2 regions of the Sporacetigenium sp. TC11 genome follow, and region 1 is predicted to be linked to the other one. Evidence: a T-box and tRNA genes for the amino acid it is inferred to sense, from the RefSeq annotation. Region 1 holds a T-box; the other holds one or more tRNA genes.
The links. The T-box of region 1 lies ahead of thrS (threonine--tRNA ligase). A T-box ahead of a tRNA ligase gene usually reads a tRNA of that ligase, here a tRNA-Thr.

Region 1 (16,524 bases):
TTTCTAGATTTTAATGTGTCTATAATAATAAATTCTTTTTTAGTTACAAAATCATCATTAAATACAACATAATCTATACTAGCATTGCAATCTATAGCTTGGGTAATTATCCTATATCCCTCTATTATATATTTATTTTCTGAGTATCTAGTTTTTGATTTTAATAATGACTTAGTATATTTTATTTTTTCATTTTCTTTACTACTTATTTCTATTATCATTTAGTTATCTCCTAAAACTATTATCATCTGGTGTAATATGACTTATCTTATTGTTACTTCCTATAACTACTAATATGTCACCAAGTCTTAATTGTTCATCAGGGGATGGCGTAACATTTATATCTTTCCCATGTTTAATAGCCAAAACTGTAACTTCAAATTTAGCTCTTAAATCTAACTCCTTTATAGTGTTACCTACCCATTCATTTGGAGCTACTATTTCAACTATAGAATACTCTGGGTCTAATTCTATATGGTCTAGTATATTATTCGATACTAAGTTATGTGCAACTCTAACTCCCATATCTCTTTCTGGGAATACAACTCTATCTGCTCCTATTTTATACAATACTTTAGCTTGTAATTCATCCATAGCTTTACATACTACTTGTGGTACTCCCATTTCTTTAGCTATTAACGTAGCCATTATTGATGCCCTTGTATCCGACCCTATTGCCACTATAGCTACATCAAAATTACCAAGTCCAATAGATCTTAAGGCATTTTCGTCTGTAACATCTACTATTGCGGCATGAGTAACTTTATCAGCTATATTTTGTATTGTATCTTCATTTTTATCTATAGCCATAACTTGATGTCCAAGTAAATTCATAGTAGTAGCTACAGAAGACCCAAACCTTCCACATCCTATAACAATATATTGTCTCATAATATATCTCCCTTCATTATCCAACTATTATTTTTCCCTCAGGATATTTTATAATTTGTTTATTTCCTCTAGCTGCTATAGCTATAAGTATCGTAAGAGATCCAACCCTTCCAGCAAACATACAAAGCATTATGACTATCTTTCCTACAGTATTTAAATTAAAGCTACCTCCAATAGTAAGCCCTACTGTAGCAAAAGCTGATACTACTTCATATAAGGATTCAACTACATCAAATTCCGGCTCAAATATAGTCAATATCAATGTAGCTGTAACTACTATTGTAATAGCTATGAAAAATATTCCTATAGCCTTATTTACTACTGAATAAGAAATTCTTCTATTATATACCTCTACATCTTCTTTACCTACTATGAAAGCTTTAACTGTTAATATTAAGGTAGCTAGTGTAGTTGTCTTTATACCTCCACCAGTTGATGCTGGAGATGCACCTATAAACATAAGTATTATCATTATAAATGTTGATGCTTGGTTTAACTTTGTCAAATCTAAAGTATTAAATCCAGCTGTTCTAGTAGTTACAGATTGAAATAAGGAACCAAGTAACTTACCTTTTATAGATAAGTTTCCTATAGTATCTGGATTATTATATTCTATGGCAAATATTAATATAGTTCCTAGTATTATCAATATAGCGGTTGTAGTTAATACTATCTTAGAATGTATTGAAAGTTTAGAAAGTCTTCTGTTCTTCAATATATCTAATATAACAGGAAATCCTAAACCGCCCAAAATTATAAGTCCGCATATAGTTAAACTTATAGTTGCATTATTTACATAAGAAATTAAAGAACTATACTTGCCACTTACTCCTCCCATTAAATCAAATCCTGCATTACAAAATCCAGATATAGCATGGAATATACTGTACCATATTCCCTTTGTTATCCCAAATTGAGGAATAAATACAGTCGATAAAAGCAAGGCTCCAAAACCTTCTATAGTAAATGTTATAAGAAATACATATCTGCTTAATTTTACTAATCCGGATAAATCAAAATGATTTAGTGCTTCCTGTATTAAAAGCCTCTCTTTTAAGTGTATCTTCTTTTTAATTATAAGTGCAAGCATAGTTGTAACAGTCATAAATCCCAATCCACCAACTTGAATTAATGATATTATAACTATTTGTCCAAATAAAGTCCAATGGGTTGCTGTGTCTGCAACAATTAGCCCTGTAACACAAACCGCAGATGTTGCTGTAAATAAGGCATTTAAAAAACCTATGCTATTCCCGTCTTGGGACGCCATAGGTAGTGTTAAAAGTATTCCACCTAAAATAATTACACCTGCAAAACCTAAAACCATAACTTGAGCAGGAGATAAACGATCAAATATTTTTGTATATATCCCTACTTTATCTCCTATAGGGTTTTTCATATCTTTTTCACTCCTTTTATTTATATCTACGTAATAAGAATAGATTATATATTATAAAAATTTTAATGTAAAGTATCAAAAAGGTATATTCTCAGCTATATTTAATCTTTATTGGTATTATTCGCAGTTTTTTAATAATAATGCTATTTATTCCTCTTTTAATCTCACATTTTATATTTCTTAAAATATAATAATACTATCAAATTAATAAAGGGGTTTTTATAATGAGACAAGGATACTATACTCAAACAATAAATATATTAATTATTATATTTATATTTAATTTCATAGTTGCATTAGCTAAGGTTATATACGGATACACCCATAGTATAAGTAGTATGACTGCAGATGGGTTTCATTCTATATCTGATGCTGTATCTAATATAATAGGTATATTTGCTATAACGTGGGCATCTAAACCTGCTGATGACTGCCATCCATATGGTCATGATAAGTATGAAACCTTAGCCTCTCTAATTATAAGCATTTTATTATTTTTTATGTCTTTCGAAATAATATCTCAATGTATAAATAGAGTCCTTAATCCCACTTCCATTCATATAGATAAATATAGTTTTATAGTTATGATAGTATCTACTATAGTTAATTACTTTGTATATAAGTATGAATATGCTAAGGGCAAAGATTTAAAAAGCGATATACTTATATCAGATTCTATGCATACTAGAAGTGATATAGCTGTTTCAATTTCTGTTTTTATAGGTTTATTTGCTATAAAGTCAGGTTTTACATTCATAGATATATTTATATCAATAATTATATCTATAATGATATTAAAATCAGGATTCGATGTTTTACTTTATTCTTTAAAAGTATTTTTAGATCAAGCTATGCTAAATAAAAATGATATTTATAATTTTGTTATGAGTATTCCAAACGTTGTGTTTTGTCATAAGATAAGATCTAGAGGTAAGGAAAATAATATAATAGTAGACCTTCATATAGGAGTCAATCCTGACATGAGTATTAAGGATGCTCATGATTTATCTCATATTGTGGAGGGTATGATAGTAAGTAAATTTACAGGAGTATCTGAAGTTATAATTCATTTAGAACCTGGAAAAACAAAGAAAAGTACCTGAGTATAACTCAGGTACTTTTCTTATTATTAAGCAGCTAATTTTTCTTTAGCAACAGATACTAATTGAGCAAAACCTTCTGCATCATGTATAGCCATTTCAGCTAACATTTTTCTGTTTACTTCTATTCCTGCTAGTTTTAATCCATTCATGAATTTTGAATAAGATAATCCATTTAATCTAGCACCAGCATTTATTCTTTGTATCCATAATTTTCTAAAGTCTCTTTTTCTTAACTTTCTACCTACATAAGCATTTCTTAATGCCTTCATTACGAATTGATTAGCAGGTCTGAATAATTTACTTCTTGCTCCTATGAAACCTTTTGCAAGCTTTAATACTTTTTTATGCTTTTTACGAGCATTCATTGCCTTTTTTACTCTAGCCATGGTTACGCCTCCTTTGTTTTCTACTTTAGTTCCTAAGTTTTATAATATAAACTTCCATCCGGATTTATATATATGGTAATAATTGAGCTATTCTTCTTGCATCGCCCTCAGTAACTATACCTGATTTTCTTAATTGCATTTTAGTTTTAGCACTCTTCTTAGTTAATATGTGTCTTCTAAACGCCTTAGATCTTTTTAATTTTCCACTTCCTGTTGCTTTAAATCTCTTAGCAGCGCCTCTATGAGTTTTCATTTTTGGCATAGTGGTTCCTCCTCTCAAGTTTTAGTCTATTTTTTTGGTTCTATTATTACAACCATATTATTGCCTTCAAATGCTGGAGCTTTACTTGGTGTTCCAAACTCTTCTATTAATGCTATAAAGTTAGTCATAACTACTTTACCTATATCTTTGTGTCCTAATTGTCTTCCTCTAAATCTTAATTCCACTTTAACCTTATCGCCTTTTTGTAAGAACTTTATAGCGTGGTTAGCTTTAGTGTTTAAGTCATTTTCTTCTATACCTGGTCTTAGTCTTATTTCTTTAAGACTTACAGTTTTTTGTTTCTTTTTAGATTCTTTTTCTTTTCTAGATTGTTCATATTTAAACTTGCCATAATCCATTATTCTACATACTGGCGGATTAGCATTTGGTGATATTTTTACTAGATCTAAGTTTTTGCTATTAGCTATTTCTTGAGCTTCTTGAGACGACATTATCCCTAGTTGCTCTCCTGTATCTGATAGCACTCTGACTTCTTTATCTCTTATTTCATCGTTTAATGGCAGTTCTTTACTAATGGTAGGACACCTCCAACTATAATTTTATATAAAAAAAGCGAATGACAGAGTCATCCGCATAAGTTACATAGCAATTCCATAAGTAATAGTAACTATTATTAACCTTACTAACTTTTGTTGTAAGGTGAGAAGCGGATAACTTCTTCTTGTTCACATCAACTACCTTATAAAATATATCATTATATAAAAGTTTTGTCAACTTTTTTTAAAAAATACGTTATATTTTCTCTTTATGGCAATACTTTTTATTATATTATTACTATTTTAGTGTAATTTGGAAAATATTTAAATAATATTATTTGGCAATAAAGGCAACAATAAGTTTAAACAAAAATACCATATTATTTGAGGTGCATGATTATGAAAACAATAAAAGAAATCTTAAAGAAAATCAACGTACCTGTTCCAGCATTTGCTCAAACAAAAATGGAAAAAGAAACTCAACCTGATGACTCTAGCTACACAAAACCTAAAACCACATTTAAAGATGTAGCTGGTCTAGAAGAAGTAAAAGAAGAACTATTTGAACTAGTGGACTTTATAAAAAACCCTGAGAAATATAAGAAAATGGGAGCTAAGATTCCCAAGGGTGTTTTATTTTATGGTCCTCCTGGAACAGGTAAAACATTACTAGCATCCGCTGTAGCTGGAGAAACTAATTCTGCTTTTTTCAATGTTACAGGTTCAGAATTCGTTGAAAAATACGTAGGAGTTGGTGCAAAAAGAGTTAGAACTTTATTTGAAAAGGCTAGGAAAGAATCTCCTAGTATAATATTTATCGATGAAATTGATGCCGTTGGTGCAAAAAGACATCTTGAAAGCAACAACGAAAAAGATCAAACTCTTAATCAATTACTTGTAGAAATGGATGGCTTTAATAAAGATACAAATGTAATAATAGTAGGTGCAACTAACCGTCTTGACTTATTAGATGAAGCATTATTAAGACCCGGAAGATTTGATAGACATGTACACATAGGGAATCCTAACTATTTTACAAGACATGAAATACTAAAAGTTCATACTCAAGATAAACCTATAGACCCAACTGTTAATTTAGACATGTTAGCTAAAAAAACACATGGATTTAATGGTGCGCATCTCGCAAATATAGCTAATGAAGCAGCAATCCTTGCGGTTAGAGATAATAGCACTATTATAACTCAACTTCACTTTGATAAGGCTATAGAAAGAGTTATAGCTGGTCTTGAATCAAAAAATGCTAAATTAATAGAGAAAGAAAAGAAAATAGTATCTTATCACGAGTCAGGGCATGCTTTAGTTAGTAATGCACTAGGACTAAATCCTATACAAAAGGTATCTATAATACCAAGAGGTCAGGCATTAGGATACGTTTTACAACTTCCTGATGAAGACAGATTTATATATACAAAAGAAGAATTATTGGGTAGAATGAAAATATTATTAGCTGGAAAAGCAGCAGAAGAGTTAATATTTAATCATCAATCTACAGGGGCAAAAGACGATTTAAAGAAGGTTACTGACATTGCAACTCAAATGGTGTGTGAATATGGTATGAGCAGCTTCGGATATGTGACATTAGATGGAAACCAAAAAACACTATTATCAGAAAAAATACAAAAAGAGGCAAATAATATAATAGACGGATGTTATAAGGAAACTCTAGATTTGTTAAGTAAAAGTATGCAAGATCTTCATATTGTATCGCAACATTTATTCGAGAAGGAAACTATGACTCATGAAGAGTTAAAATCTTTAATAACTAAAGTAAGTATATAAGAAAAGAGGTGTTAGATTTCTAACACCTCTTTTTTATATTAAGCTTGAATTATATTAGATCTTTCTTCAATTTCTTTTAATATATCATTTAAGAAACTTTCTATGTTTACAGAACCTAACTCACCTTTATCTCTTGAACGAACTGAAATTTCATTATTTTCTGCTTCTTTTTCCCCTACTACTAACATATAAGGTATCTTTTCCATTTGAGCTTCTCTTATTTTGTAACCTATTTTTTCTGCTCTATCATCTATTTCTACCTTTATACCCTTTTCAAATAATTTAGCTCTTACTTCTTTTGCATAATCATTGTATTTATCTGATATAGGTAATATTTTTACTTGTACCGGTGCTATCCATGTTGGGAATTTACCAGCATAATGCTCTATTAATATACCTATAAATCTTTCTATACTTCCAAATGCAACTCTGTGTATCATTACTGGTACATGTTTTTCTCCATCTTTTCCTACATAGCTTATATCAAATCTTTGCGGAAGTTGCATATCTAATTGTATAGTACCACATTGCCATGTTCTTCCTAAGCAGTCTCTTAAATGGAAGTCTATCTTAGGTCCATAGAAAGCCCCATCACCTTCATTTAATTTATATTCAACGCCTAAATCTTCTAAAGCTTCTCTTAAACCATTTTCAGCTGCTTCCCACTCTTCATCTGTACCCATAGATTTTTCTGGTCTAGTAGATAATTCTAAGTGATATTCGAATCCAAAAGTTTTATAAACTCTATCTATTAAATCTACAACACCTTTTATCTCATCTTTTATTTGCTCTGGTAACATAAATATATGTGCATCATCTTGAGTAAATGCTCTAACTCTCATAAGTCCGTGTAATGCTCCAGATAATTCATGTCTATGAACCCTACCTACTTCTCCAACTCTCATTGGAAAATCTCTATATGAGTGTGGTTTAGATTTATAATATATAAGTCCTCCTGGACAGTTCATTGGCTTTATAGCAAAGTCTTGCTCATCTATTTGTACAGTATACATATTTTCTTTGTAGTTATACCAGTGTCCTGAAGTTTCCCATAATGCTCTGTTTAATATTATTGGAGTTTCTATTTCAACATATCCATCTTTTTTGTGTATTTCTCTCCAGAATTTTAATAGTTCATTCTTAAGTTCCATACCTCTTGGTAAGAATAATGGGAATCCTGGTCCCTCATCAGGTATTGTAAATAATTCTAATTCTTTTCCTAATTTTCTATGGTCTCTTTTCTTAGCTTCTTCTAATAAATGTAGATATTCATCTAAGTCCTTAGACTTTTCAAAAGATACTCCATATATTCTTTGTAGCATCTTATTTTTTTCATCTCCACGCCAGTATGCACCAGCTATATTTAGAAGTTTTACAGCTTTTACTTTTTTAGTAGATGGTAGATGTGGTCCTCTACATAAATCAGTAAAATCTCCTTGTTTATAAAAAGATAGTGTTTCTCCTTCTGGAAGATCATTTATTAACTCAACTTTGTAATCTTCTCCCTGTTCTTTCATTAACTTTAAAGCTTCTTCTTTTGAAATTTCAAATCTCTCTAAAGTTAAATCTTCTTTAGCTATTTTTTTCATTTCTGCTTCTAGTTTTTCTAAATCTTGTGGAGTAAGTCTGTGCTCTAGATCTATATCATAGTAAAATCCATTTTCTATAGCAGGCCCTATAGCAAGTTTAGCCTCAGGATATACCCTTTTTATTGCTTGAGCTAAAATATGTGCACTTGTATGTCTAAATATTTCTTTACCCTCTACATCGTCAAATTTGTATAAACTTAAGTCAGCATCCTCATTTAATTTATAATCAAGTCCTACTACTTTTTCATTTACAGATGCCCCTACTATACTTCTAGCTAATCCTTCACTTATAGATTTAGCTACATCCATTATTGATGTTCCTTTTTCATATTCCTTTACTGAACCATCTTTTAAAGTAACTTTTATCATTTAATTCTACCTCCTTTTGAATAATTACAAAAACAAAAAACTCGCCCCATGAAATCATGGGACGAGTATATCGCGGTTCCACCCAAGTTGGCATAAGCCCTCTTGTAAGACTATAAGGTCGTCACCCGAATACTTTCACTGTGCACAGTTACTAAATTCAGCTCCAAGGTAGTTTTCAAATATCCATATTTAGATGAGCTTTCAGCCGGTGACTCATCGTCTCTGTAAACTGGGTTTATTTTACTTTTCCTCTTCATAGCAAATTATTCGAAATATTTTAATAACATACTACCATATATAGTATTATTAATCAAGTACAATTTTTATATACATAATTTATATGTACATAGCTATTAATCCTTGAATTATTCCTATTAAAAATCCTAAAACAAGACCTAATACTTCAATATGCTTTAATTCTTGTTTAGCTATACTTAATATCATATCCTCAAGCTTTTCTAAATCGAGCTCATTTATTTTATCTTCTATCATTTTTTGTATATTTACTCTATCCGTAGCTCTGTGCACTAATTCTTCACTTAAATCTGTAACTGTAGCACTTACTTCTTGTTCTACTATGTCATCTAAATAACCCTGTATTAATTCTTTAAATGTACTCGGGATAAATACAGGCATTTTATCGCTTATGACATTGTTTATTTTAAGTTTTATATACTTAACTATTCTATCTCTATCTTCTTCTTTTAGTACCTCATCTACTATTTCATCTAAAGATATTAATTCATTTTGTACTATCTCACCTATATTTTGTGCTATTTCCCCTCTTCTCTTAGGTATAAGTCCTAATATTTCTATATTCAGTATAGGTATTCTTATTGGATTTATAGGTCTGAATATTAGTTTTATAGCCAATACATTGGTTATCCAACCTATTATCCCTCCTATTACAGCCAAGAAAAGTATAGTTGCTATATTTCCCATATTATCATCTCCTTATTTGAGATTAATTCTTTTAGATGATAATATATATTTTATATATTAAACTAATTTTTTTCAATATAAAAATAAAAAACAAAGAGCATTATGCTCTTTGTTGAATTATGACCTTATCCCCAAATATGGATTTTACAGTTTCTACAATCTCCTTGGATACATTATTTTCCAAGTTATCATATATTACTATTTGTTTAGGACACAACGTCAGCAATGTGCTTATTAAAAAATCTTCATAGTTTAAATTTTCTTTTAAAACCATATTTATTATATCTTCATTATTTTTATTCTCTAAAATATTATCGTCTCTATCACATAATATAAATGATCCATCTTTCAATATATGTACTTTTAGTATATCTATTTTTTCTTCTTGCATCTCTACAAAATACTTGAGTACATTTATAAACTCATCTTGATCTTTCTTTATTAAATATTCTTCTAGTCCTCTATCACTAAGCTTAGATATGTAATTTAAAAAATCCTTCATCCTAAATTTAACAAATCCATCTATGTTTATATGGTTGTTTTTAGATATGTAATCATATACCCTATTAAATATACTTTCTTTTATAAAAGTCTCCTTTTTATTAAAAAGATCTAGCGAATGTCTATAAATACCTTCTATTTCTTCATCATAAATTTCACTATATATTTTTTGTATGTTTTCTTTTAATAGCTCTTTTTTTACTATATGTATAAGTGTGTTTGTTATTTCTGATGCTATTCTTATTTTTGTTGTCTCTTTCTTATTCTCATCAATATATACATTTACTTCCACAAAACCATTATCATACTTAACATCTTTATTAAATGTACCCGACTCAATAAAATTTTGAAGAGCACCTTTGTGTTCACTTAATATCCTAAGATGTATGTCTCTATATGGCAAAATTCACCACTCCCTTCTGGTCATAAGAGGAATTATAGATCCCAAGTCCAATAGAGTATTATTACTTAAACATTTAATCTTTTTATTTCTTGTGCTTAAAAACTCCTTTATTTCCATATAGTTAGGATGTTTTGTTATATCTCCAGAAAAGCATATAGCATCCTTAGATATTAAACCACTACAACCTCCTATAAATCCATAGTTCATATCAAATAGATCTATACTACCTTCTTCTATTAGTAAGCAGTTAATATCGTGTTTTATAACTTCTGAATATATACCTTCATCTGATGTTATTATAGAATTTTCATCTACTATACATATAGAGCATTTAGAGTATCCTTGCCTTACATTTATTCTTATCATTTTATTATTATTTATGTAATCTAATATATTTTTTTCTGTATACTGGAAATTGTGGATTGCATACTTCCCTAAAATTGCTACATTATACTGAATATTATAAGGATATTTACTTCTAATATATTCTGTACCTTTTATTATATGAAAGTTATATTCTTTTAAAGCTTCTACATAATAATTATATACATTAGGGGCTACTACTATATTTCCTTTTCCTAAATAACAAACACAAATATCTGGATGATACTTTATAGCTTCATAAGTTTCTCTACATTCACAAGTTTTTATTATATCTATATTTCTGTTTTGTAATTGGTATTCCATATCTTTAGGAATTCTTTTATCTACTAACATTAGACTTACATTATTTTGAGGAATAAATGGAGTATCGCTATAATGCATAATCTCACTTCCTTATCTTAATTTTGGAAAATATCCCATGTTTTTATACATATAAAATTAATATATTATATGTATAAAAAAAGATGATAGATAAAATCTACCATCTTTTTTTATATTGTTATCTCTCACCTTTTTTATATGGTATCCCTAAAGCTGATGGAGAATTAGAATTTTTAACAAATATTATAAGTATTATAAGTGTTATTATATATGGAGTCATAGATAATAGGTTTTCATTTATATGGAATGGTAATTGTGGATTTCCAAGATAAACTGCAAGTCCTGTTGAGAATCCAAATAATAAACATGCCCACATCGCGCCTTGTGGTTTCCATTTACCAAATATAACAGCTGCCATAGCTATATATCCTTGACCAGATATTAATGTAGGCCTAAATGATGAAACTATAGCTAGACTCATAGCAGCACCGCCAAATCCTGCTAATACACCTGATAATATAACAGCAAAATATCTTACTTTAGTAACATTTATACCTAATGTATCTGCTGCTCTTGGATGTTCTCCAACAGCTCTTATTCTTAAACCTAACTTTGTTTTATATAAAATAAACCAAACTAAAATTACGAATGCAAAGGCTAAATAAACAGTAGCGTAAGTGTTAAAAATTGTATCTAGTGGGCTACCTTGTGGAAATACACCATTTAGTGGTCTTGGTATTTTTTGATCTATATCTATAGCTGGTGTCATAGTTGAACCATCAAATAACATCTTAGATGTAAATAAAGCAACACCGGGAGCTAATAAGTTTATAGCGACACCTGATATAGTATGATCTGCATCTAAACTAATTGTAGCTATAGCATGAATTAAAGCAAATAATCCACCTGCTAATCCACCTATTAAAAATGCCAACCACGGATTTCCAAATAAATAACCTGCAGCAGCGCCTGCAAAGGCACCTATAACCATCATACCTTCAAGCCCTATATTAACAATTCCTGAGTTTTCAGAGAATATTCCTCCTAAAGCTGTAAATATAAGGGGTGTAGAATACATAAGGGTTGTACTAAGTATAATTGCTAAATCTTGCATTATTTATTACCCCCTTGCGTTTTTTTCTTTTTAAATTTATTATAAGCAATTCTTAATGCACTACTTATAGCAATAAAGTAAACTATAGAACCTGTAACTATGTTTATTACTTCTGAAGGAGCTCCTATAGTTTGCATTTTAGTTCCTCCATATCTAAGGGCTCCAAATAATAATCCTGAGAATATTGTCCCCACTGGATTACTATTTGCTATAAGAGCAACGGCTATTCCGTCAAATCCAGTGCCTTCAGGAGCAGCTAATACTGTTATATTATGAGAGACACCCATAACCTGTATTGCTCCTGCAGCTCCGGCAAGCAAACCTGCTATTGCCATAGATTTAAATATAGATTTTTTTACATCTATACCTGCATATTCTGCACCAAACTTGTTATAACCAACACCTCTTAATTCAAATCCTAATGTAGTTTTAAATAATATATATGCTATTATTATTACTAGTATTATTGCTATTACAATACCCCAGTTTACCTTTGTAGCTGGACCTACTAATCCTTTTAACCAATTTATATCTATTTGTGCAGTTTCCAATATATCTTTAGATGCTTCACTATCACCTTTTCTAAACCACGGCTTCATTACTATATAGTTACTATAATAAAAAGCTATCCAGTTAAGCATTATTGTTGCTATAACCTCATTAACTCCAAATCTAGCTTTTAACCATCCAGCAAAACCGCCCCATATAGCACCTGCTAAACATCCAACTATAAGAGCTAAAGGTATATGGATTATTAAAGGAAGCGATACAGAATATCCTACTACTCCCGCTGCTAATGCGCCTATTATATACTGACCTTCTGCTCCTATATTAAATAATCCGGTTCTAAATGCAAATGCTATAGATAAACCCGTTAATATAAGAGGAGTAGACCTTATTATAGTCCAAGCCATATACTTAGGTCTGCCAAATATACCATCAAGCATAGCAATATAAGCTTCTATAGGGTTAAATCCTGCTATAGCAAGTACTATTGCTCCTACAATTAATCCTAGTATTATAGATATTAAAGAATAAACTATAGTATCATTTCTCAAAAATAACTTTTTATTTTTACCTAGAGTCCCACTATTATTACTCATGGCCTTCACCTCCTGCCATCATAAATCCTAATGTATTTTCATCAGCATCTTTAGCATCTACTATACCTACTATTTGACCTTCATATATAACTGCTATTTTATCTGATACATTCATTACTTCATCGAGTTCAAACGAAACCAATAATACTGCATTTCCAGCATCTCTTTGCTGAATTAGTGATTTATGAACAAACTCTATAGCTCCAACATCAAGACCTCTTGTCGGTTGAGTAGCTATAAGAAGTTGAGGTTTATTAGTAGCTTTTCTCGACGTCTCTATATTGTCAACTTCCCTAGCAATTATTATTTTTTGTTGATTACCCCCAGATAAAGATCTAGCCTTTAAACTAGAGTCAGTTGGTCTTACATCAAATCTTTCTATAAGATGGTTAGCATGTTCTCTTATAGCATCATTTTTTAATGTTCCATTTTTAGAAAATCTGTCTTTTTTGTAATTTTGAAGTACCATATTTTCTTCTACGGTAAAATCTAATATTAATCCTCTTTTTTGTCTATCTTCAGGTATATTCTTTACTCCATTTTCGAATATTTCTATAGGAGTCTTATTAATTAATTCTTGGCCATTAATCTTTATACTTCCATTATCAGCTTTTCTAAGCCCAGTTAAAACTTCTACTAGTTCTGACTGACCATTTCCATCAACTCCAGCTATACCTAAGATTTCTCCTGCTTTTACTTCTAAAGAGAAATTTCTTAAAGCCGGAACTTGTCTATTGTCCATAGCATTTAAGTTTTCTATTTTTAATACTATATCTTCTGGTTTTGATTCTTCTTTAGCAACCTTAAAAGTAACTTCTCTACCAACCATCATTGCGGCTAAATCATCTTCTGTTGTATCACTTACGTTTACTGTATCTATGTATTTACCTCTTCTTATTATAGTACAGTGATCCGCTGCAGCTTTTATTTCTTTTAACTTATGAGTTATAATTATTACTGATTTTCCTTCTTTTGTTAAGTTTCTTATTATTTGCATTAATTCGTTTATTTCTTGTGGAGTTAATACAGCTGTGGGCTCATCTAGTATAAGTATTTCAGCCCCCCTATAAAGTGCTTTAAGTATTTCAACTCTCTGTTGCATTCCAACGGATATATCTTCAACCTTAGCCATTGGATCAACATGAAGACCATATCTCTTAGATATATCCCTAACGTCTCCTATTGCCTTATCCATATTTAAGGCTCCCAGTCCCTTAGTTGGCTCCATACCTAATACTATATTTTGTGCAACTGTAAATGTATGAATTAACATGAAATGTTGATGAACCATTCCTATACCATTTTGTATAGCTACATTTGGGTTATCTATTTCAACCTTTTTACCTTTTATGTATACTTCTCCTGATGTTTGTTGGTATAAGCCATATAATATATTCATAAGAGTAGATTTACCTGCCCCATTTTCTCCTAAAAGGGCATGTACTTCTCCTTTGTGCACAGTCAAATCTATACTATCATTAGCTGTGAAATTACCGAATTTTTTAGTTATATTTTTCATTTCAACAACCTTTTGACTGTAATCTATATTTCTATTAATCGAAGTCATCACCTTACCTCCTTCTATATAATGAGTATTTTATATTATACTAAAATTTAATAACTATAACAAACTATTTAATTTAAAATTCTAGAAATTAACATTTTCAAAAAAACATTTTCCTATTTTAAATTCAATTTTGTAGATATTTATTATAATATATTTTTTTGCATTTTTAAATATCTTGTCGAAATTTCTGCATTTATTTTATTAAGTTACATTTCTAAATTATTATTTCCAATAAATATAAAAAATAAAGCCTATGTAATCACGGAATCTATTAGATTAATTTTATATATAGTTTAAAAAGAAAAATGTATAAATAATTAATGGCCTCCTTGTAAAGATTTTTGTAAGGAGGCCATTAATTATTTAATATCTTATTTATTTAGCGTTATCATATTCTGCTTTTGTTCCAGGTACTTTAACTTCTCCATTTCTAACTTTATCTGCTTCTTTATTTACATAATCTAATATATCTTTTGGTACATTTTTATCTGAAGTTGGAGCTAGTCCAACACCCTCTTCTTTCAATCCATATATAGTAGCCTTACCACCATTGAAGTTTCCTTCTTTTAAATCCTTAACAACATTATATACTGCTACGTCAACTCTCTTCATAGCTGAAGTTATAACATTATTTGGAGCTAAATCATTTTGATCTCTATCTACGCCTATTGCATATTTATTAGTTTCTTTTGCTGCTTCTATAGCTCCTGTTCCTACATTACCAGCTGCTGTAAATATGACATCGGCTCCATTTCCATACATTTGGTTAGCTATAGATTTGCCTTTTGCTGCATCTGTAAATGAGTTTGCAAATTGAACTAGTGATTTTGAATTTGGATTTGCAGTTTTTACACCATATTCATATCCATATCTAAATTTTTGTATAAGAGGGACATCCATTCCTCCTATAAATCCTACATTGTTTGTTTTTGTCATTTTACCAGCTATTAATCCAACTAAATATGATGCTTCTTGTTCATTAAATACTACGCAATTTACGTTTTCAGGTGTTTCTTGTCCTTCAGCTTCATAATTGTAGTCAATTATAGCAAATTCATTATCAGGATAATTTTCAGCAGCTTCTTTTACAGCTTCTGCCATTTTAAATCCAACACCTATTATTAAATCGTATTCTTCGTCTACTAAAGTCTCTAAGTTTGGAGCATAATCCGCATCTTGATTTGATTCTAGATATCTAACCTCTACAGCTAATTCCTTTTCTGCCCTTTGTAGTCCCTCCCAAGAAGATTGGTTAAATGATTGATCATTTACTCCACCAACGTCCGTAACCATACCTACTCTTAATATTTCTCCTGCTTTTTCATCTGCATTTCCCTTATTGTCTTTTCCACCATTTTGACATCCAGCCATTAGAGATGCAGATAAAACAAAAGCTGTCCCCAATGATAATATTTTTTTGAGTCTCATTAAGATACCTCCTCAAATATGTAATTTTTATATACGAATATATGGTTTGCATTATATGTTTTTTTATTCATATTTGTATTATCTTGGTTCTAAAGCAAACAAAAAAATCCTGGCATTATATGCTAGGATTTTTTATTATTATTTCATATTTTTATATTCTTCTTCATTAGTAGGAACCTTTATTTCCCCACTCTTTATCTTTGCTTCTTCACCTTTAACAAAGTCTAATACATCTGGAGCTACATTTTTATTTGTAGTTGGAGCTATACCAACACCATTTTCTTTTAATCCATAAATACTAGATTTACCGCCACTAAAATTATCATCTTTTAAATCTTTAACTGTGTCATATACTGCAGTATCAACTCTCTTCATTGCTGAAGTTATAACACTATCTGGGGCTAAATCATTTTGATCTCTATCAACACCTATTGCATATTTTTTTTGTTCTTTAGCTGCCTCTAT
Region 2 (16,524 bases), on a different contig from region 1:
TATATTTGGATACACAATAGTAAATGATATTTCGGCTAGAGACATTCAAAGTAATCATATACAATGGTTTAAGGGAAAATCTCTTGATACATTTTGTCCTATGGGGCCGTATATAGCTTATAAAGATGAAGTGAGTTATCCTGTAAAGTTAAATATATCATGTAAGGTAAACGGAGAAATAAGGCAAAACTCTAATACAGAGAAAATGATGTTTGATATAGATTATATAATAAGTGATTTATCTAAGGGAATAACACTAAAACCTGGAGATATAATTATAACAGGAACTCCAGAAGGAGTAGGACTTGGATTTAAACCTCCAAGGCTCTTAAGTCATGGAGATATTGTAGAATGCGAAATAGAAGGAATAGGAAAGTTAATAAATAATGTAATATGTAAGGAAAAATAGTCAAAAGGGGTGTGCTATGAAATTAAAAGATATGTATATTAAGACATATAAAGAATGTCCTATTGAAGCAGATTATAACAGTATGAAGCTTTTATATAGGTCAGGATTTCTAAAGTACAATGAAAGTAGTAATTACTCTTATACTCCTATTGGAAGCTTATTTTTTAATAAACTTGTAAAATATCTAAATAATAGTATTTGTAATTATTTAGATATAGTTGCAAATAATGAAGATATATTAGATTTATATATTAATGACCTAAAGTCATATAAAGAGCTTCCAATTAATATAAGATATAAATATAAAGAGCATAATAAAGAATATAAACTAAAAAATGGCTTATTTAATTCTAAAAACGAAAATATAATAAACCTAGTAACTATAGATTCTGAAGAAAATATAAATAAAGCTTATAATGATATAAATTTTAAAATAAATAATTTATTGAACAATATAAATATAAATTACAAAAAAACATCAAATAATAATACCAAATATATATACTGTTCAAATAATCCACTGAAAGATATAATTTCATGTGGTAAATGTGGATACTTTGACATAAAAGAAAATGCTATTTCAATGTCAAATGAGGACTTATCCACAGAAGAAATGAGAAATAAGGAAGAAGTTTATACTCCAAATATAGGTAAGATACAGGACTTAGAGGAGTTTTTAGGTGTTTCACAGTCTAAGTTAATAAAAACGTTATTATTTGAAATTAATGAAGAAATAATAGCTGTTTTATTAAGAGGGGATAGAACTATAAATAAAAGTCTGCTTGCTAAATATTTAGGTGTAAATAAAGAAGATATAAACATGGCATCAGAAAAGGATGTAAAAAAGGTTACTAATGCAGAAATTGGATTTGCAGGGCCAATAAATTTAGAAAATGTAAAAAATATATACGCAGATGAAGAAATAATTAGCATAAAAAATGCCGTTGTAGGTGCTAATAAAACAGATTATCATATAAAAAATGTAAATTATAATATAGATTTTGATATTGATTATATAGGGAACTTCAAAGAAGCAGATAAAGATCAAAATTGTGTACAATGTAGTGGAAATTTGGATATAATACAAGGAGTTAACATAGTTGATATAGATATAGTAAATCAAAATAGCAAATATTTAGATTGTAATGGAAAAGAACAAAATCTATATACTTTAGATATAAAATTTTACTTAGATAGATTATTTCTAGCTACTGCTGAAGAAAATAATGATGACATAGGTATAAAATGGCCAAAGTTCATAAGTTATTTTGATTATGAAGTAATAATTGGAAATATAAAAGATGATAAACAAAATAAAGTAGCTATTGATTTATATAATAATCTTTTAGAAAAAGGGTATAGTGTATTGTTAGATGATAGAAATGAAAGAATAGGTTCGAAATTTAAGGATAGCGAACTTATTGGAATACCTAATGTAATAGTTGTAGGTAAGGATATAGAAGACAATATAGCCGAAATAAGAAATACTTATACTAGAGAAAAGAAAAAAATAAACTTGCAAGAAGGTACATTGTTCTAATAATATTATAATTAAATACATATTAGGAGGTAACAAAAGATGAGCGTAAGAGTGAGATTTGCTCCAAGTCCAACTGGATTTGTTCATATAGGTAGTTTAAGAACAGCACTATATAACTATTTATTTGCTAAAAAAATGGGCGGAGAGTATGTACTAAGGGTAGAAGATACAGATCAATCTAGATTGGTAGAAGGTGCTATAGAAAACATGTTAAATGCTATGTCATGGTCAGGAGTTAATCATGATGAAGGAGTTATGTTAGACGAAAATGGCAAAATAGTTCAAAATGGACAATATGGGCCTTATATACAATCTGAAAGATTAGATATATACAAAAGTTATATACAAGAACTTTTAGATAAAGGACATGCATACTATTGTTTTTGTTCTAAGGAAAGAATTGATAAGGTTAGAGAAATACAAAAATCAGAAGGTAAAATACCTAGATATGATGGATTCTGTAGAGGTTTATCTAAAGAAGAAGTAAAGCAAAAAATAGATAATGGTGAGTCTTATGTAATAAGATTAAAATTACCATCAAATAAAGAAATAAAATTCAATGATATCGTAAGAGGACATGTTTCTATAAACTCAAATGATATGGATGACCAAGTGTTAATGAAATCTGATGGATTCCCAACTTATCACTTTGCAGTAGTTGTAGATGATTACTTAATGAAAATAACTCATGTTATAAGAGGAGAAGAGTGGTTGCCATCAACTCCAAAACATATTTATCTATATGAAGCATTTGGTTGGGAAGCTCCAACATTTGTACATCTTCCAAATATACTTAATACAGAAAAGAAAAAGTTAAGTAAGAGACAAGGGGATGTAGCTGTTGAAGATTTCACCAAAAAAGGTTATCTACCAGAGGGCCTAGTAAATTATGTTGCTTTAGTTGGATGGTCTCCTGAAGATAATAAAGAATTGTTTAATATGAAAGAGTTAGAACAAGCTTTTTCTCTAGAAAGAGTATCAAGAAGCGGTGGGGTATTTGATACAGATAAATTAAACTGGGTTAATCAACACTATATAAAAGATGCATCAGATGAATATATAACAGATCTTTCAATACCGTTTTTAATAGAGTCAGGATATATAACTGAGGAAGATGCTAAAGAAAAGTATGAGTGGATAAAATCTATAGTTCATACAGTTAAAGAGGGATTACCTTTTGTAAAAGAAATAACTAATAAGGTTGGTATATTCTTTGGAGATAATGTAGAACTTGAAGATGATGAGTGTAGGGAGTTTTTAGATCTTGAACACATACCTACATTAGTAAGTGCTTTAGAAGAAAAAGTTTCTAATGCAGAAGAAATTAATGAGGTTTTTGTTAAAGGAATGTTTAAGGAAATACAAAAAGAACATGGAATAAAAGGTAAAAATTTATTTATGGGAACTAGAATTATATTAACTGGGCAAATGCATGGACCAGAAATACCTCTTGTGTTATCTGTTTTAGGGAAAGAGAAGTGTTTAAGTAGAATATCATACGTAAAAAATAATATATTAAAATAATTTGAAAAAGCCTGCTATTATAGCAGGCTTTTTTGTAGTAATTTGATGAAAAATTCTAACTAATTATATAAAGGAATTGAGATAAAAAAATTTAATATTATTATAAAGAAAGATTAATATATTACATTTTATTTTTTTATTTTTATTGATTTTCAGGGGGAAAAAATATGTATAATGATATTGAAGAAATAAAAGCGGAGTTAAAACAACTATGTACGGACTATGTTGACATACTGGAAAGGATGAAGCAAGAAAAAATAATATCGCAAGAAGTTTATAATGAATGTACATCTAAAAAAATATTTTTCTTAGATGAACAGTAAAAAAAAGAATCTGCCTAATACATTGGTAGATTCTTTTTTAAGTTCAGGGGTATAATAATATTATTTACATAGATTTTAAAAATACAATAAATAATGTATAATAAAATACATAATAACTATGGAAATTTATAACTAATAATGAGGTGATAAAAATGAAATTATACAATACATTAACTAGAAAGAAGGAAGTGTTTGTACCTTTAGAAGAGGGAAAGGTAAAAATGTATGTATGTGGGCCAACTGTATACAATTTCTTCCACATAGGAAATGCAAGGCCTTTTATAATATTTGATACTTTTAGAAGATATTTAGAATACAGAGGATATGAAGTAACATATGTACAAAACTTTACGGATGTAGATGATAAAATTATAAACAGATCACACGAAGAAGGAATAACTCCAGATGAAGTTGCAGATAAGTATATAGATGAATACTTTAAAGATGCTGATGGATTAGGCATAAAGAGAGCGACCGTTCATCCTAGAGTTACGGACAATATACAACAAATAATAGATTTTGTTAAAGATTTAGAACAAAAGGGATTTGGATATGAAGTGGATGGAGATGTTTACTTTGATACTCAGAAGTTTAGTGGATATGGTAAGTTGTCTAAACAAAATCAAGATGAATTAGAAGCAGGGTCTAGAATCGAAGTTAATGATAAAAAGAAACATCCAATGGATTTTGTATTATGGAAATCAAAGAAAGAAGGAGAACCTGGATGGGATAGCCCTTGGGGAGAAGGTAGACCTGGATGGCATATAGAGTGTTCTGTAATGTCATGCAGACATTTAGGTGAAACTATAGATATTCATGCTGGAGGACAAGATTTAACATTCCCACATCATGAAAATGAAATAGCTCAAAGTGAAGCTAGAAATGGTAAAACATTTGCTAGGTACTGGATACATAATGGATATATAAATATAAATAATGAAAAAATGAGTAAATCAAAGGGAAATTTCTTTACAGTAAGAGATATATCTGAAGAATATGATCTAGAAATTGTAAGGTTCTTTATGTTGTCTGCTCACTATAGAAATCCTGTTAATTTTAGTGACGAAATGCTAATGCAATCTAAGGCAGGCCTTGAAAGACTTTATAATACTAAAGAAAGTTTAGAATTTACATTAAAAAAATTAAAAGAATCTAGTATCGACAAAGAAATGAAGATTGAAGAAAAAGAAGCTATAAATCATTTAAAATTATATAAGCAAAGATTTATAGAATCTATGGATGATGATATAAACACAGCAGATGCTATAAGTATTATATTTGAATTAGCTAAATTTATAAATACTAATGTGGATGAAGATTCCTCAGTTGACTTTACTCAAAAGTGCTATGATATGTTTAGTGAGTTAACAAAGGTATTAAACATAGTAAATAAAAAAGAAGATAAAGTTTTAGATGAAGAGATAGAAAAGCTTATAGAGGAAAGAGAAAAAGCTAAAAAAGAAAAGAACTATTCTTTAGCAGATGAAATAAGAAAAAAATTATTAGATATGGGAATAGTATTAGAAGATACTAGACAAGGAACTAAATGGAAAAGGGTGTAGTAATGGATAATACGCAAATAAAAACTATATCGGCTTTGGTACTTGCTTATATGGGAGATGCTGTATATGAATCTTATGTAAGAGAACATCTGGTTTATAAAAATCCCAATATGAAAGTAAATGACTTACATAAGACAACTATAAAGTATGTAAGAGCTAAATCTCAAGCAAACATAGTAAATAAATTAGAACAAGACTTAACTGAAGAGGAACTCAATATATTTAAAAGAGGAAGAAATCAAAAATCTAATACAGTACCTAAAAATGCAGATATACTTGATTATAGACATGCTACTGGATTTGAAGCTGTATTAGGATATCTTCATTTAACTAATGATATCGATAGATTAAAACACATAATAAATAAAAGTATACAAATAGTAGAAAATGATATTGAAGGTATTTAATAAAAAGGTTGATATTTTTAATAAAAATATCAACCTTTTTATATGCTATGAAATACAAAAAAACAAGATTATGAGTTATAATAAAAGTTATGAATAAATCATTATTTAATAAACGATATGATAATTTAATAAAAAATGGAAAAAATTAAAGAGGAACTAAAAAATTATTAATATTTAGGTGGTGTGCTAATTGGCAAATATAGAAGGAAGAAATCCTGTAATAGAAGCACTAAAAAATGAAAGACCTATAGATAAATTATTAATAGCAAATTCAGCTAAAGAAGGCTCTATTAATAAAATAATAGGAATGGCTAAGGATAAGAATATAATAATACAATATGTAGATAAAAGAAAGTTAGATGAAATTAGTGAAAGTCATTCTCATCAAGGCGTTATAGCTATGGTTTCTGAATATAAATACTATGAATTAGAAGAATTAATTCAAATACCAAAACAAAAAGGTGAAGATCCGTTTTTTATAATACTAGATGAGATAACAGACCCTCATAACCTAGGTTCTATAATAAGAACTGCAGATGCAGTAGGGGCACATGGAGTTATAATTCCTAAGAGAAGGTCTGTTCATATAACTCCTGTAGTGACCAAGGCATCTGCTGGAGCAGTTGAATATGTACCTGTATGTAAAGTCACAAATATAGTAAGTACTATAAAAACATTAAAAGAAGAAGGTCTATGGATAGCAGCAGCTGATATGGATGGAAGTGATTTTTATAAACAAAACTTAAAAGGTTCTATAGGAATAGTTATAGGAAGCGAAGGTTTTGGCATATCTAGATTAGTAAAAGAAAATTGTGACTTTACAGTTAAAATGCCTATGCTTGGTAATGTCACATCATTAAATGCATCGGTTGCTGGAGGAATATTGTTATATGAAATATTCAAACAAAGACTGGAGTCTAAATAGTGGTTAGGACTACAAAAGAATACCTTATTGTAGACGGGTACAATATAATAAATGCTTGGGATGAACTGAAAAGCTTAGGAAAAGAAGACCTAGAAGGTGCAAGAGAGAAATTAATAGATGATATTATAGAATACTGTGCTTATACAGGAGCAAAATCTATAATTGTATTTGATGCATATCAAGTTAAAAATTCAAAGGAAAAAATAGAAGAGAGAAAAAATGCAACTATAGTTTTTACTAAAGAACATCAAACAGCAGATAGTTATATAGAAAAATTCATAGGTAAATTATCTAAGTATGACATGGTGAAGGTTGCTACTAACGACTACGCAGAACAACAAATTATATTAGGCAAAGGTGCTACTAGAATATCAGCTAGAGAACTCAAGTTAGATATTATATCTATCAAGAGCAAAATAAAATCTAAAACAAATTCGACAAATATACAAAGAAATGCCTTAGAAAGTTTTTTAGATGAGGAAACTTTGTCGAAACTTGAGAACATTCGTAGAAACCGTTGAAATTACTAAATTTGTTAAATATAATAGATTTATGAAGTTTACGTAGGGGGAGATAATGTGTTAGTAGCAAAGGAAAAAGAATATTATAGATTAGGTGAAGTAGTAGAAGATGACAGTGAAATAGTATTAAGAGCTAATCAAGGAGATATATTTGCACTAGAACATATAATAAAGAAATATAAAAATTTTGTAAAATCAAAAGCTAAATCTTATTTTTTAATAGGGGCAGATAAAGAGGATATAATTCAAGAAGGTATGATTGGACTATATAAAGCTATAAGAGATTTTGACTGTACTAAGACTGCTTCTTTTAAGTCTTTTGCAGAACTTTGCATAACAAGGCAAATAATAACAGCTATAAAAACTGCCACAAGACAAAAGCATATACCTTTAAATTCATATGTATCTTTAAATAAACCTATATATGATGAAGAGTCTGATAGAACTTTATTGGATATAATAGCTACAAATGTAGTTACAGATCCAGAGGAGATTATAATAAGCAAAGAAGAGCTAAAGAATATAGAAGGCAAAATGAATGAGCTGTTAAGTGGTTTAGAACAAGAAGTGCTAGAATTGTACCTAAACGGTAAGTCATACCAACAAATAGCCGATGGACTTCAACGCCATGTTAAGTCAATAGACAATGCTCTTCAAAGAGTCAAGAGAAAATTAGAAAAATACCTTGAAAATAGAAGTAATTAATAGTAAAATACTTACCATAAGCATGTAACCGTGCTTTATGAGTGCCCATGTGGCTCAGGAGGTAGAGCGTCGCCTTGGTAAGGCGGAGGTCGGCGGTTCAAGTCCGCTCGTGGGCTCCATTAATATGTAAAAACAACCAAATTAACTACATAATCAAAAGAGGAGGAATTTTAAAATGGCTAAAGCTAAATTTGAAAGAAATAAGCCGCACGTTAACATAGGAACAATAGGACACGTTGACCATGGTAAAACAACGTTAACAGCAGCAATAACTAAAACATTACATGCAAGATATGGATTAGGAGAAGCTGTAGATTTCGCAAACATAGATAAGGCACCAGAAGAAAGAGAAAGAGGAATCACAATATCAACAGCACACGTTGAATATGAAACTCCAAACAGACACTACGCACACGTTGACTGCCCAGGACATGCTGACTACGTTAAGAACATGATAACAGGAGCAGCACAAATGGACGGAGCAATATTAGTTTGTTCAGCAACAGATGGACCAATGCCACAAACAAGAGAACATATATTATTATCAAGACAAGTTGGGGTACCATATATAGTAGTATTCTTAAACAAGTGTGATGTAGTAGATGATGAAGAATTATTAGAATTAGTTGAGATGGAAGTAAGAGAATTATTAAGCGAATATGACTTCCCAGGAGATGATACTCCAATAATACAAGGATCAGCATTAAAAGCATTAGAAGATCCATCAAGTGCATGGGGAGATAAAATAGTAGAATTATTCGAGCAAATAGATTCATATGTACCAGAACCAAAGAGAGCAGTAGACAAGCCATTCTTAATGCCAGTAGAAGACGTATTCTCAATAACAGGAAGAGGAACAGTTGCAACTGGTAGAGTAGAAAGAGGAGTAGTAAAGGTACAAGACGAAGTAGAGCTAGTTGGATTATCAGAAGATCCAAGAAAGTTAGTAGTAACAGGAGTAGAAATGTTCAGAAAGTTACTAGACGAAGCTCAAGCTGGAGATAACATAGGAGCTCTATTAAGAGGTATCCAAAGAGCAGAAATAGAAAGAGGACAAGTATTATCAAAGCCAGGAACAATAAAGCCACACACAAAGTTCACTGCAGAGGTATACGTATTAAAGAAAGAAGAAGGCGGAAGACATACTCCATTCTTCGATGGATATAGACCACAATTCTATTTCAGAACAACAGACGTAACAGGATCTTGTAAGTTACCAGAAGGTATAGAAATGATAATGCCTGGAGATAACGTAACAATGACAGTTGAATTAATATCACCAATAGCTATAGAAGAAGGATTAAAATTCTCTATAAGAGAAGGTGGAAGAACAGTAGGGGCTGGAGTTGTTGCTACTATAATGGAATAGTACGATTCTATACTCTTAAATTAAGATATCAAAAGAGAAGGAATTATCCTTCTCTTTTTTTAAACATAATTAACAAAAACATTGACATGCCTACAATTTTATGATAACTTATACAAGGTGATGATTCAAAATTAAGAAATTATCTTAGACGATAAGAGACTTAACAATATATAATGAATTACGAAGTTGGAGGTGTAGCAGATGAGAGTTAAAATAACTTTAGCATGTACAGAATGTAAGCAGAGAAATTATAATACTACAAAAAACAAAAAGAACAACCCAGATAGAATAGAATTACAAAAATACTGCAGATTCTGCAAAAAGCATACTACTCATAAAGAAACAAAATAGTTAATTAAGGATGTGAGTATGGAATGGCTGCCCATGCAAATCAAAACACAAATGTAAAAAAAGAAAGATTTAGTTTTAAAACATATGTAAAAGAAACAAACTCAGAACTTAAAAGAGTTACATGGCCGACTAAGAGTGAACTTTTAAAGAGCACAGGGGTAGTTTTAACTGTATGTATTTTGTCAACTATCTTAGTGTGGGCTGTAGACAGTATATTATCAAGTATACTTAAGCTTATACTAAAATAGATAAAAAGGAGAAATAAGATATGTCAGAGTTACAACAACCAAGATGGTATGTCGCTCATACTTATTCAGGGCATGAGAATAAAGTTAAGGCTACTATTGAAAAGGCTGTACAAACAAGAAGTATGGAGGACTACATATTAGAAGTGGTTGTCCCTACTGAAGATGTTGTAGAAACCACTAAAAGTGGTAAAGAAAAGATAAGACAAAGAAAAGTGTTTCCTGGTTATGTTCTAATAAAAATGATAATAACAGATGAATCTTGGTACGTAGTAAGAAATACAAAAGGCGTTACAGGGTTTGTAGGTCCTGGATCTAAACCTGTACCTTTAAGTGAAGAAGAAGTTGTATCTATGGGCATCGATAAAGCTATTCAAAAGGTAGCAAGTAATAATATAGATGTTGAAATAGGAGAAACGGTTAGAGTCACAGAAGGGCCATTTGAAGGATTCATGGGAAATGTACAAGAAATAAACCTTGAAAAGAAGAAATTAAAGGTTGTAATATCAATGTTTGGTGGTAGAGAAACTCCTACTGAATTGGAGTTTAATCAAATAGAAAAAATATAATTCATATAGATTTTGAGGAGGTGCGCTCGATGGCTAAAAAAGTTATAGGTCAAATAAAATTACAAATAAACGCAGGAAAAGCTACACCAGCACCACCAGTTGGACCAGCATTAGGACAACACGGTGTTAATATAATGGGATTCTGTAAAGAATTTAATGCTAAAACTGCAGATCAAGCTGGTTTAATAATACCAGTTGTTATAACAGTATACCAAGATAGATCTTTCACTTTCATAACTAAAACTCCACCAGCTGCAGTTTTAATAAAGAAAGCGATAGGAATCGAATCAGGTTCAGGAGAACCAAACAAAAAGAAAGTTGCAACAATATCTTCAGCTAAGATAAGAGAAATAGCTGAATTAAAAATGCCTGACTTAAATGCAGCTTCAGTAGAAGCAGCTATGAGTATGATAGCTGGTACTGCAAGAAGTATGGGTGTTGTAGTAGAAGACTAATTTTAAAAATGACGATATGTTTTTGTACCCGTTTATATAAGTGGGAGGTACTAAACCGAAATTACCACAAGGAGGTATATTAAAATGGCTAAAAGAGGAAAAAAATACCAAGAAGCTATAAAGCAAGTAGATAGAACTAGATTTTATGATGCTTCAGAAGCGTTAGAACTAGTTACTAACATATCTGTTGCTAAATTTGATGAAACTGTAGAGGCACACGTTAAATTAGGTGTTGACTCAAGACATGCAGACCAACAAGTTAGAGGTGCTGTAGTACTACCTCACGGAACAGGAAAAACTAAAAGAGTTTTAGTTTTTGCTAAGGGTGAAAAAGCTAAGGAAGCTGAGCAAGGCGGAGCAGACTTCGTAGGAGCAGAAGAATTAGTTGCTAAAATACAAGGCGAAAACTGGTTTGAATTTGATGTAGTTGTTGCTACTCCAGATATGATGGGTGTAGTTGGTAGATTAGGTAGAGTATTAGGTCCTAAGGGATTAATGCCAAACCCTAAATCAGGAACAGTTACATTTGATGTAGCTAGAGCTATAGAAGAAATAAAAGCTGGTAAAGTTGAATATAGATTAGATAAAACTAACATAATACACGTTCCTATAGGAAAGGTTTCTTTTGGTAAAGAAAAGTTAGCTGATAACTTTGCAACATTAATGGATGCAATAATAAAAGCTAAACCATCTGCTGCTAAAGGTCAATACTTAAGAACTGTTACAGTAGCATCTACTATGGGACCTGGTGTAAAAATAAATCCTGCTAGAGTTGCTGAGTAATAAAAACTCTTGACATAGATTGTGGAATTTGATAATATATTAGATGTTAATCTTAAAAATAAATAATTTACCGTAGACAGTAGGTGCTATAAGCTTAATATCCTACCGAGGGTTCGATAACTTTGAATTTTGAAGATAAGAAGCTTTTGTGTGTCTACATCTAGTGGATATACAAAAGCTTTTATAAAGTCTCGGTAAATATCAATAGGTGAAGGAGGTGCACACCTGGATGTCACAAAAGGCAATGGAAATAAAAGGACATGTTGTTTCAGAAATAGCTGAAAAACTACAAAAATCTTCTTCTGCAGTAGTAGTAAACTACAAAGGCTTAACAGTTGAAGAGGTTACTGAATTAAGAACTAAGTTCAGAGAAGCAGGCGTTGAATATAAAGTATACAAAAACACTTTAGTGAGAAGAGCTGCTAAAGAAGTTGGTATAGAACAATTCAATGATGAATTATTAGTAGGGACAAATGCTATAGCATTTGGATATGAAGATCCAGTTGCTCCAGCAAGAATAGTAAGTGACTTCATGAAAACTCATCCAAAGATGGAGTTAAAGATGGGTGTTGTAGAAGGTGAATTCTACGGTCAAGATAAGATAGTAGAATTAGCTAATATACCATCAAGAGAAGCACTTATTGCAAAATTACTTGGCAGCTTAAAAGCTCCAGTATCAAACTTTGCATACTTATTAGATGCTATGATAAAGAAACAAGAAGAACAAGCTTAAATTGCTGGTTTCTTCTAAACTATTAAAATTAAATTAAAAGATAAATTTCGGAGGTGCTAAAAATGACTATAGAACAAATATTAGAAGCTATAGAGAATATGAAAGTTTTAGAATTAAATGAATTAGTTAAAGCTGCAGAAGAAAAATTCGGTGTTTCTGCTTCTGCTCCTGTAATGATGGCTGGTGCTGCTGTTGCTGCTGTTGAAGAAAAAACAGAGTTTGACGTAGTATTAGAAAGCGCTGGAGCTTCAAAAGTTGGAGTTATAAAGGCTGTTAGAGCAATAACTGGTTTAGGATTAAAAGAAGCTAAAGAATTAGTTGACAGTGCTCCTAAAACATTAAAAGAAGGAGTTTCTAAAGAAGAAGCTGATAAAATGAAAGCAGATTTAGAAGCTGCTGGAGCTAAAGTAGAAGTTAAGTAATTTCATAATAAAAAAGGTGCTAATAAGCACCTTTTTTTAATTATAAGGATATTATAATTTATCCAAAGGCATGGTTCTCAAGGTGGTTAGCGACATGAGGAACGTCAAATTTTTATTAAATTTAAAAAAATGGAATTTAAGATTACTGTTTTGTACATAATAAATAATGTGCGTATTATACATATATATTAAATTATATTATTGACATAAAGAAATTATACTTGAATCGGATATGAAAATATGGTAAAATTACTAGATGCATTGGAATAAAGAATAGTTTTATTTTTAATTATTGAGAGGTGAAAAGTGAATGCCACATCCTGTCACGATAGGTAAAAGAACTAGAATAAGCTTTTCTAAAATAAAAGAAATAGCTGATGTCCCAAATCTTATAGAACTTCAACTAGATTCTTATGAGTGGTTTTTAGATGAAGGGTTAAAAGAAGTGTTTGAAGATATTTCGCCTATAGAAGACTATACTGGAAATCTTATTCTAGAGTTCGTAGATTATTCTTTAGATGAAAAGCCCAAGTACGATATTGAAGAATGTAAAGAAAGAGATGCTACATATTGCGCACCTCTAAAGGTTAAGGTAAGACTTATAAACAAAGAAACGGGAGAAATAAAAGAACAAGAAGTGTTCATGGGAGACTTCCCTTTAATGACTGAAAAAGGTACATTCGTTATAAATGGTGCCGAAAGAGTTATAGTAAGTCAATTAGTAAGATCTCCTGGGGTATATTACTCTCAAGAAATAGATAAATCAGGAAAAAGATTAATATCATCTACAGTTATACCTAATAGAGGAGCATGGTTAGAATATGAAACAGATTCTAACGATATAATATCTGTAAGAGTTGATAGAACTAGAAAACAACCTATAACAGTATTACTAAGAGCGTTAGGTTTTGGAAGTGATGCAGAAATAATAGACTTACTAGGCGAAGACGAAAGACTAATGGCTAGCTTAGAAAAAGATAATACTAAAACTGCAGAAGAAGGTCTTATAGAAATATACAAGAAATTAAGACCAGGTGAACCTCCTACAGTAGAAAGTGCTTCATCATTAATAAATTCATTGTTCTTTGACGCTAAGAGATATGACTTAGCTAAAGTTGGTAGATATAAGTTCAACAAAAAGTTAGCTTTATGCTATAGAATAATGAATAAAAGAGCATCTATGGATATAGTAAACCCAGAAACAGGAGAACTGTTCGTAAAAGAGGGAGAAAAAATATCTTTAGAAATAGCTAAGGAAATACAAAACTCAGGTATAAATGTAGTTTCTGTAATATCTGATGATGAAAGACCTGTAAAGGTTATAGGTAACCATTTTGTAGATATAGCGGCACATATAAGCTTTAATATAGATGACTTAAATATAAAAGAAAAAGTTCATTATCCTACATTAAAAGAGATATTAAATGAATATAATGACGAGGAAGAAATAAAAGAAGCCATAAAAACAAGAATTAGAGAACTTATCCCTAAACATATAATACTAGATGACATAATAGGTTCTATAAGCTACCAATTTAATATATTCCATGGGATTGGCGGTATTGATGATATAGATCACTTAGGAAATAGAAGAATAAGATCTATAGGAGAACTGCTACAAAATCAAGTGAGAATAGGTCTATCTAGAATGGAGAGAGTTATAAAGGAAAGAATGACAGTTCAAGATATGGAATCAATAACTCCACAAGCTTTAGTTAACATAAGACCTGTCTCAGCAGCTATAAAAGAATTCTTTGGTAGTTCGCAATTATCTCAGTTTATGGACCAAACAAATCCATTATCGGAATTAACTCATAAAAGAAGATTATCTGCATTAGGTCCTGGCGGTCTTTCAAGAGAAAGAGCGGGATTCGAAGTGCGTGACGTTCATCATTCTCACTACGGTAGAATGTGTCCTATAGAAACTCCAGAAGGACCAAACATAGGACTTATAAACTCCTTAAGTACTTATTCTAAAATAAATGAATTCGGATTTATAGAATCTCCTTATAGAAAAGTAGATAAGGAAAAAGGTATGGTAACAAATGAGATAAACTATTTAACTGCTGATGAAGAAGATATATATATAAGAGCTCAAGCAAATGAGCCATTAGATGAAGATGGTAATTTTGTAAACAAGAGAGTTATATGTAGAACTAAGAATGGTGCAGTTGAAGCTATTCCAGTTAATTTAGTTGATTATATGGATATATCTCCTAAGCAAGTTGTATCTGTAGCTACTGCTATGATACCTTTCTTAGAAAATGATGATGCAAACCGTGCACTAATGGGAGCAAACATGCAACGTCAAGCAGTTCCTCTAGTTAGAAGAGAATCTCCTATAATAGGTACTGGTATAGAATACAGAGCCGCTAAAGATTCTGGTGCAGTTGTTGTAGCTAGAAATTCAGGAGTTATTGATAGAGTAAGTGCAAACGAAATTGTTATAAAAAGAGAAGATGGAAATAAAGATAGATATAAACTTCTTAAATTCAAGCGTTCAAATCAAGGTACTTGTATAAATCAAACTCCTATAGTTGCTAAAGGAGATAAAATACAAAAAGGTGATGTTATAGCCGATGGGCCATCTACTGATCTTGGCGAAATAGCTTTAGGAAGAAACACATTTGTAGCATTTATGACTTGGGAAGGTTATAACTACGAAGATGCTATGTTAATAAATGAAAGATTAGTTAAAGAAGATAGATTATCTACAATACACATAGAAGAATATGAAAGTGAAGCAAGAGATACTAAATTAGGACCTGAAGAAATAACTAGAGACATACCTAATGTCGGTGAAAGTGCTATAAAAAACCTAGATGAAAGAGGAATAATAAGAATAGGTGCTGAAGTTGATTCAGGAGATATATTAGTAGGAAAGGTTACTCCAAAGGGAGAAACTGAACTTACAGCTGAAGAAAGATTACTTCGTGCAATATTCGGTGAAAAAGCTAGAGAAGTTAGAGATACATCTCTAAAGGTTCCTCATGGCGAATCAGGTATAATAGTAGATGTTAAGGTATTTACTAGAGAAAATGGAGATGATTTATCTCCTGGAGTAAATGAATTAGTTAGATGTTATATAGCAAAGAAAAGAAAAATTACAGTAGGAGATAAAATGGCAGGGCGTCATGGTAATAAAGGGGTTATATCTAGAATATTACCTGAAGAAGATATGCCATTTATGCCTGATGGTACTCCGCTTGACATAGTATTAAATCCACAAGGTATACCATCTCGTATGAACATAGGACAGGTTCTTGAAGTTCATTTAGGTCTTGCTGCTAAGGCATTAGGATGGCATGTTGCAACATCGGTATTTGATGGAGCGAAAGAACATGACATAAGAAAAGCTTTAACAGAAGCTGGATATCCAGAAGACGGTAAAATGAATTTATATGATGGTAGAACTGGAGAGACTTTTGATAATAGAATCACTGTTGGATATATGTATATGCTAAAACTACATCACTTGGTTGATGATAAGTTACATGCAAGAAGTACAGGGCCATACTCATTAGTAACTCAACAACCATTGGGTGGTAAAGCTCAGTTTGGTGGACAGAGATTTGGTGAGATGGAGGTGTGGGCACTAGAAGCATATGGAGCAGCACACATACTTCAAGAGATATTAACAGTTAAGTCTGATGACGTTGTAGGACGTGTTAGAACTTATGA

Region 2: it has a tRNA-Thr gene. The T-box ahead of thrS (threonine--tRNA ligase) is inferred to sense a tRNA for this amino acid. The anticodon was not compared.

The regions. Positions count from the first base shown of each region.
Region 1 is NZ_JBYVNY010000004.1:148,760-165,283, forward strand. Features, by position in the region: gene ACUSRV_RS08505 (TrmH family RNA methyltransferase) at 1-221, opposite strand, end outside; gene ACUSRV_RS08510 (potassium channel family protein) at 226-891, opposite strand; gene ACUSRV_RS08515 (TrkH family potassium uptake protein) at 908-2,290, opposite strand; gene ACUSRV_RS08520 (cation diffusion facilitator family transporter) at 2,515-3,393, shown strand; gene rplT (50S ribosomal protein L20) at 3,420-3,779, opposite strand; gene rpmI (50S ribosomal protein L35) at 3,844-4,041, opposite strand; gene infC (translation initiation factor IF-3) at 4,068-4,577, opposite strand; ribosomal protein L20 leader region at 4,601-4,731, opposite strand; gene ACUSRV_RS08540 (ATP-dependent metallopeptidase FtsH/Yme1/Tma family protein) at 4,938-6,338, shown strand; gene thrS (threonine--tRNA ligase) at 6,377-8,296, opposite strand; T-box leader at 8,351-8,562, opposite strand; gene ACUSRV_RS08550 (DUF445 domain-containing protein) at 8,633-9,238, opposite strand; gene ytxC (sporulation protein YtxC) at 9,339-10,142, opposite strand; gene ACUSRV_RS08560 (DUF6873 family GME fold protein) at 10,146-10,907, opposite strand; gene ACUSRV_RS08565 (ABC transporter permease) at 11,026-11,961, opposite strand; gene ACUSRV_RS08570 (ABC transporter permease) at 11,961-13,064, opposite strand; gene ACUSRV_RS08575 (ABC transporter ATP-binding protein) at 13,057-14,631, opposite strand; gene ACUSRV_RS08580 (BMP family lipoprotein) at 15,007-16,059, opposite strand; gene ACUSRV_RS08585 (BMP family lipoprotein) at 16,198-16,524, opposite strand, start outside.
Region 2 is NZ_JBYVNY010000015.1:30,507-47,030, reverse strand. Features, by position in the region: gene ACUSRV_RS16070 (fumarylacetoacetate hydrolase family protein) at 1-409, shown strand, start outside; gene ACUSRV_RS16065 (YbaK/EbsC family protein) at 426-1,949, shown strand; gene gltX (glutamate--tRNA ligase) at 1,989-3,473, shown strand; gene ACUSRV_RS16055 (hypothetical protein) at 3,641-3,796, shown strand; gene cysS (cysteine--tRNA ligase) at 3,949-5,358, shown strand; gene ACUSRV_RS16045 (Mini-ribonuclease 3) at 5,361-5,765, shown strand; gene rlmB (23S rRNA (guanosine(2251)-2'-O)-methyltransferase RlmB) at 5,956-6,690, shown strand; gene ACUSRV_RS16035 (NYN domain-containing protein) at 6,690-7,211, shown strand; gene sigH (RNA polymerase sporulation sigma factor SigH) at 7,269-7,916, shown strand; tRNA gene ACUSRV_RS16025 (tRNA-Thr) at 7,960-8,035, shown strand; gene tuf (elongation factor Tu) at 8,092-9,285, shown strand; gene rpmG (50S ribosomal protein L33) at 9,487-9,636, shown strand; gene secE (preprotein translocase subunit SecE) at 9,660-9,884, shown strand; gene nusG (transcription termination/antitermination protein NusG) at 9,905-10,450, shown strand; gene rplK (50S ribosomal protein L11) at 10,480-10,905, shown strand; gene rplA (50S ribosomal protein L1) at 10,990-11,688, shown strand; ribosomal protein L10 leader region at 11,741-11,882, shown strand; gene rplJ (50S ribosomal protein L10) at 11,918-12,421, shown strand; gene rplL (50S ribosomal protein L7/L12) at 12,484-12,843, shown strand; gene rpoB (DNA-directed RNA polymerase subunit beta) at 13,154-16,524, shown strand, end outside.